Linked DNA regions of Hyalangium ruber. The protein of the gene in region 1 binds, or shares a complex with, the protein of each later gene. Links are inferred from orthologs where the notes say so. Each region holds a gene or a part of one and is shown on either strand. Other genes may lie near its edges. The genes, in order: SYV04_RS34355 and lpxA.

The links.
Region 2: the proteins of SYV04_RS34355 (region 1) and lpxA are in contact, whole or in part, in a crystal structure (PDB 4J09), measured with the Escherichia coli proteins. The link is inferred for Hyalangium ruber from one-to-one orthologs.

Annotation. Positions count from the first base shown.
Region 1 is NZ_JAXIVS010000015.1:80,174-83,482, reverse strand. Bases 274-3,273 are described here. They hold SYV04_RS34355 (MFS transporter), read right to left. Parts: upstream 2,338-3,273; coding sequence 1,210-2,337; downstream 274-1,209. Other genes in these bases: pxpB (5-oxoprolinase subunit PxpB), read right to left, coding at 3,266-3,273; SYV04_RS34350 (5-oxoprolinase subunit C family protein), read right to left, coding at 2,334-3,269; SYV04_RS34360 (5-oxoprolinase subunit PxpA), read right to left, coding at 524-1,228; SYV04_RS34365 (glycoside hydrolase family 15 protein), read left to right, coding at 274-505. Also shown: more of SYV04_RS34365, read left to right, coding at 1-273; more of pxpB, read right to left, coding at 3,274-3,309. UniProt on the Escherichia coli protein: Probably transports across the inner membrane the two dehydrated forms of N-acetylneuraminate (Neu5Ac), 2,7-anhydro-N-acetylneuraminate (2,7-AN) and 2-deoxy-2,3-didehydro-N-acetylneuraminate (2,3-EN).
Region 2 is NZ_JAXIVS010000009.1:397,843-401,088, reverse strand. Bases 96-3,032 are described here. They hold lpxA (acyl-ACP--UDP-N-acetylglucosamine O-acyltransferase), read right to left. Parts: upstream 1,984-3,032; coding sequence 1,207-1,983; downstream 96-1,206. Other genes in these bases: lpxD (UDP-3-O-(3-hydroxymyristoyl)glucosamine N-acyltransferase), read right to left, coding at 2,471-3,032; fabZ (3-hydroxyacyl-ACP dehydratase FabZ), read right to left, coding at 2,010-2,471; SYV04_RS26515 (LpxI family protein), read right to left, coding at 394-1,197; SYV04_RS26520 (OmpA family protein), read right to left, coding at 96-175. In the rest of the region: more of SYV04_RS26520, read right to left, coding at 1-95; more of lpxD, read right to left, coding at 3,033-3,246.

The DNA.
Region 1 (3,309 bases):
TGAGCTCGTGCGGCTGGGAGTGAAGCCCGCGGGCGATGCGATGATCGCGCGGTCCCTGGAGGTCGTCGACGCCCAGCTCAAGGCCGACACCCCGAATGGCCCCTTCTGGCGCCGGTACAACCTCGATGGCTACGGGGAGATGGCCGACGGCAGCCAGTGGGTGATCAGCGAGCCGAACACGGCGAGGACGTTCGGGCGGGCCTGGCCGATCTTCGCCGGGGAGCGCGGGGAGTATGCGCTTACGGTGGGCCAGCCGGCGGAAGGGTACCTGGCCGCGATGGCGCGTTCGGGCAACGAGGGGTACATGTTGCCCGAGCAGGTCTGGGATGGGCGGCCTCCGTCTGGACAGCCTGGCTTCTCGACAGGGGAGGGCACCTTCTCGGCCACTCCGCTCACCTGGTCTCACGCCCAGTTCGTACGGCTGGCGTGGTCCATCCAGGCGGGTTACCCCGTCGAACAGCCGAGTGTCGTCGCCTGCCGGTACACCCCTGTCTGTCGTAAGTGACGGGGCACTGAGGGGGACTCAGCTCGCGTCGAGGACCGCGCGGACCTCTCGCGCTATCCCCACCGCGCCCTGGGTGTCGCCGTGGACGCACAGCGTGTCCACGGTTCCGCTCTGAGACAGTCGGCGGGCGTTCTCCCGCGCCACAGTGGGATCGGTGATGACGGCGCCCGGCTGTCCTCGGGGCACGAGCGTTCCGTCTGGCAGGGTGGCGCGATCGGCGAAGCCCTCCCGTGCGTAGGAGAGCCCCTCCGCCAGGGCCGCCTCGCGCAGGGCTCCGGCGCCTGGACCGATGACGGTGACGCGCGGGCCGAGCACCTCTTTTGTTGCGGTGACCACCGCTCGGGCTAGCGCAGGATCGCGGTTCGCCGCGTGGTAGAGCGCGCCGTGCGGTTTGGAGAACTGCACCGGCACCCCCACGGCCGAGGCCTGCGCGGCGAGCCGTGCGCACTGGGCGGCGACCTGGGCGCGCAGCACCTCTGGCGTCACCTCCAGGGCCCGGCGCCCGAAGCCCTCGCGATCCTCGTAAGAAGGATGCGCCCCCGCCTGGGTGCCATGGCGCACGCACCGCTCCAGCGCCTCGCGAATGGAGCGCTCGTCACCCGCGTGCCCGCCACACGCGATGTTGGCCACGTGGGCGAGCGCGTAGAGTTGCTCGTCTTCGTCGGGTAGCTCTCCCAGATCGATGTTGAGGAGACACCGCGTCGTCAGTTGCCCTGTTCCCATGTGTTCAAGGCCTCCTTGCGTGCGACCGCTCCCTCCAGTTCACCCCGTCCCTGGACCGGCAACAGGAACGCGAGCACGCCCGCCACCAAAAAGGCCCCGGAGACCAGGAGGAACGCCACTCGCAGGCCATGGGTCACCGCCAGCGAGCCCACCGCGAAGGGCGCCACCGCGCTCAGGGCGCGCCCCACGTTGTAGGTGAACCCCTGGGCCGTGGCGCGGATCCGCGTGGGGAACATCTCGGCCGTCATCACCCCGAAGCCCGTGAAGTACCCCGTGCCGAAGAAGGCGACCAGGGGCCCCAGGAACAGGAGCACCGTCGAGTCGCGCACGCGCGAGTAGATGAGCACCAGCCCCGCCGCCACCAACAGATAGGTGATGTACGTGGGCTTCGGACGGAACCGGTCGCTGATGAAGCCGAAGCTCACGTAGCCGACCCACATCCCCACCTGCATCAAGACGATCCAGGTGGTGCTCTTCACGATGTCCAGGCCGGCGCCTCCCTGCTCGATGGGAACGCCCAGGAACCGGGGGATCCACGTGAAGAGCCCCCACCAGGCGAACATCGTCGCCGCGTTCACGGTGGCGGCGATTCCCATCCTGCGCAGCACCACCGGGTTCCGGAGCACCTCGCCCATGCCGACGTGGGGCACTCCCTCGGTCCGTGGGCGCTCGTGGAGATCCTTCCACTGCTGGGACTCGGGGACCTCCTTGCGGATCCAGAGCGTGAGCAGCGCCGGAAGGATTCCCACGAAGAACACGGCCCGCCACCCGAACCGAGGTAGCACCAGCGCCGTCACCACCGCCGCGATCGCGTAGCCCACTGCCCAGCTGCTCTGCATCAGCCCCAGCGCCTTGCCGCGATGCGCCCACTTCCGCCCCAGGCGATCGGCGAGGACACCAAAGAGCGCGCCTCCCACGGCGGACGACAGCAGCGTGAGCGAGCCGAGCAGCCCTGCCTCGCGCTCCGTCATCGCGAAGTCCCGCATCAGGTGCGTGAGGACGAGCGCGTACAGCATGGTGTCCATGCTGTCGAGCATCCACCCCAGGGAGCCCGCCCAGAGCGCTCGGCGCTGCTTCGAGTCCGCTTCCAGGTACCAGGCGAAGATCATGGGACCGCTCCTTCGAGCCAGGCCTGCAGCTCGCGCAAGGACTGCCGCGCTTCATCCAGTGTGACGGCACGGAAGGACAGCGTGTCTCCCAGCCAGCGCTGGGCGAGCTTGGGCACATCGGCGCGGATGACCTGCCCCAGGCGCGGGTAGCCGCCCGTGGTCTGTCGATCCGCCATCAGCACGATGGGCTGACCGTCTGGAGGGAGTTGGATTGTGCCCGGCGCCACCGGCTCCGAGAGCTGAAGCGCCGAGGGCACCACCGGCAGCGCGGGCCCCTCCAGCCGGTAGCCCACGCGGTTCGACCGGGAGGAGACGCGAAAGCGCGTCGAGACGAAGCGCTCCTGAGCCTCCGAGGAGATGCGCGGGCTGGCCTCGGGGATGAAGCGCACCTCTTCCCAGGGCTGCGGGTACCCATGCTCCCGGGCGCCCCGTACCGCCCGCGCCTGAAAGGGAGGTTGCGGCTTGAGCCGCAGCGCATCCCCCGCGCGCAGCGGGCGGCCGCTCAGCCCGCCGAGGCCTGCTTCCATGTCCGTCGCGGTGCTGCCCAGGAAGGAGCGTGCGCTTTGGCCCAGCCCACCTCCAGCCACGGCGACGTAGGCCCGGGCACCCCACACCCGGGTTCCAAACCGGAGCGTCTGCCCCACGTGTGCCCGATGCGCCAGGCCTGGGGCGAGGCCGGCTCCGTCCAGCGTGGCGCCGAGGTCCGCCCCGGCGATGGCGAACGTCGCCTCTTCCTCGAACACCAATTCCGGGCCCAGCGCGGTCACCTCGAGCGCCGGAGCGCCCGGGGCGTTGCCCACGAGGAGATTGGCGAGCGAGAGCGCCAGCGGATCCATCGCGCCACACGGCGAGACGCCCCACCGTCCAAAGCCCGGGCGACCCAGGTCCTGGATCGTGGTGAGCATCCCCGGCTTGCGAACGCGGAGGCTCATGCCGGCACCTCCCCGCCGAGCGCGCGATAGCGCTCCTCGG
Region 2 (3,246 bases), on another replicon or contig:
CGGGCTGCTCCAGGGGGAAGGCCTTCGTCGTGCCTGGTCGCCCGCTCCCCTTCTGCTCGAGCGTCTGGCCGTCCGAGCGCTTGAGCTTCAGCTCGAGGCCCGCGATGGGCTCCAGGATGTGGACCTTTAGCGCCGGCATCCCCTGGCCCAGCGCCGCACGTCCTTCGAGAGTCACGCGGATGGCTTCCCCTCCAAGGGCGGGTACAGCGGTCAGGGCGAGGCAGAGCAAGAGCAGGCGAGCGGTCATCGAGCGGCTACCTCGGGTGGGCCGGTTGCGGACAAACAGGGTCCCGGCGCGCGGGATTCCCTAAGGGGGAGGACGGTAGGACGCTCTGTGAATTCAGGGAACGGGGCCAGCGAGGTACGACATCCGACAGATGTCGGACACCGCGCCTAGGGCACCGCCACCACGGAGACACCGTTCGTCTCGGCGGCCTGGAAGAGCTGGGGTGCGTCCAACAGCACCGTTTTCCCTGCCTCCACCGCCAACACCGTCGCCCCCACCTCCCGCATGACCTCCAGCGTGCGAGGGCCCACCGCCGGCAGATCGAAGCGCAGGTCCTGCCCTGGCTTGCAGCGCTTCACCACCACCGCGCCCTTGCCGCCCAGCTTCCCACCCCGGCGGATGGTCTCGTCCGTCCCCTCCACCGCCTCCAGGGCCAGCACGTGCCCGTTGCGCACCACCACCGTCTGCCCCACGTCCGCCTGGCCCAGCAACGCGGCCACCTCTACTCCCAGCGCCACGTCCTTCTCTTGCGCTGGGTGCAGCCTCGGGCCCGCCAGGTGTCCCGCCGGGGAGAGCACCTGGGCCAGGTAGTCCGTGGGCGCCACGATGGTGACGCCGCTCGCCTCGAAGTAGTCCGCGATGGCGCGAAGCAGCGTGTCATCCCGGAAGCTGCGCAGGCGCGAGATGATGCGCACCGCGCCCAGGTCCGGCCAGGCCTCGGTGAGCGCCCGCACCCGGCCGATGCCACCCGCCATCGCCGCGCGCTTCACCTCCGCCTTCTGGAAGGCGCGCACGATGCGGTCCACCTGCCCGAGCCGCACCCACGTGAAGGCGGAGACCTCCGCCTCCAGCGCCGGATCCGTCTCGCCGCGGTGCGCCACCGCGATGACCTCCAGCCCCCGCGAGCGGGCCTCGCGGGCGAAGAGGAAGGGCAACTGGCCGTTGCCGGCGATGAGGCCGATCCGCTCCACCGCGCGGGCCTAGCGCGTCAGCCCGCGCTTGCTCTTGCTGACGAAGTCGATCAGGTGATCGATCTCCGGGTGGCCGCCCAGCTCCGCCTTCAGCTTCGCCAGGGCCTCGGTGACGCCCAGCTTGGAGCGGAAGAGGATCTTGTACGCCTCCTTGATGCGGGCGATCCGCTCCTCGTTGAAGCCGTGCCGCTCCAGGCCCACGGTGTTCAGCCCCACCAGCTCGGCCCGGTCTCCCTGGGCCATGCAGTATGGGGGAACGTCCATGACGACCATGGCGCCGCCAGCGATGAAGGAGTGCCTGCCCAGCCGGGTGAACTGGTGAATGGCCGTCAGCCCCGAGAGGATGACGTGGTCCTCCACCTGCACGTGCCCGCCCAGCGCGGCGCTGTTGGCCAGGATGCAGCCATTGCCCACCACGCAGTCATGGGCCACATGGCTGTTGGCCATGAAGAGGTTGCGGTTGCCGATCCGCGTCGCCCCGCCGCCGCCCTCCGTGCCGATGTGCAGCGTGGTGAACTCACGAATCTGGTTCTCGTCACCGATGATCAGCTCGGTGTCCTCGCCCCCATACTTGAGGTCCTGGGGCGCGGCGCCCAGCGAGGAGAACTGGAACACGTGGTTGCGTGCGCCCAGCGTCGTGCGGCCCTCGATGACGGCGTGAGGCCCCACGCGCGTTCCTTCGCCAATCCGCACTTTCGGACCGATCACCGCTAAGGGGCCAACCTCCACCGTCTCGTGGAGCTGGGCATCCGGGTGAACGACCGCCGTGGGGTGAACCTGAGCCATGACTTCTCTCCTTCCGTCCCGCCCGCTCAGGGCGCCGGCTCCTCGGCGGCCTTCGCGTCCTTGTCCACCACCGTGGCCAGGAACTCACCCTCGGCCACCTTCACACCGTCGACCGTGGCGGTCCCCTTCGTCTTCCAGATCACACCCTTGTGCCGCAGCACCTCGATGCCCAACTGCAGCCTGTCTCCAGGCAGCACCGGCTTGCGGAACTTCGCGTTGTCCACGCCCATCAGGTAGGTGACCTTCGACTCGGGGTCCATGTTCTCGCTCTTGTAAGCGAGGATGGCCGAGGCCTGCGCCAGCGCCTCCAGGATGAGCACGCCCGGCATCACCGGGTGTCCTGGAAAGTGGCCGTTGAAGAAGGGCTCGTTGATGGTGACGTTCTTGTACGCCGTCAGCTTCTGCCCCGGGATGATCTCCACGACCCGATCCACCAACAGGAACGGGTAGCGGTGGGGCAGCAACCGCTGGATTTCTCCGATATCCATCATCCGCCCTTCTCCTTCTCGAGCAACTCCACCCTGCGACGCAGGGTTCGTACTTCCTTGACCAGGTCCCCCAGCAGGTTCAGCGCCGCCGAGTTCCTCAGCCACTCCTTGTGCGGCACCGCTGGGCTGCCGGAGACCACCTGTCCGTCTGGCACATCGTGCGCCACGCCGGACTGGGCACCCACCTTGGCCAGGTCCCCGACCCGGATGTGGCCCACCACCCCCACCTGCCCCGCCAGCACCACGCCCGTGCCCAATTCCGCCGAGCCGGACACTCCGGCCTGCGCGCAGATCAGCGACAGCGGGCCCACCTTCACGTTGTGGGCGATCTGCACTAGGTTGTCGATCTTCGTCCCGCGACCAATCACCGTCTCGCCAATGGTGGCCCGGTCGATACAGGTGCAGGCCCCCACCTCGACGTCATCCTCGATGCGGACGATGCCCGTCTGGGGGATCTTGAAGTGCGAGGGCCCGTTCTCGCCCTCGGCGTCGAACGCGAAGCCGAAGCCATCCGCGCCCACCACGCTCGAGGCGTGGAGGATGACACGTGAGCCGACCTCGCAGCGCTCGCGCACGGTGACGTTCGGGTAGAGCAGGCAGTCCTCGCCGATGCGGGCGGCCGGTCCCACGTAGGCGCCCGGATAGAGCACGGTGCGCGCGCCCACCGAGGCACCCTGCTCCACCGTGGCTCCCGCCATCACCGTGGCCTCGGGATGGACCGTGGCCTCGGGGTGGACATGGGCCTGGGGGCTCACGCCCGCTGCGGGCCGCTGCG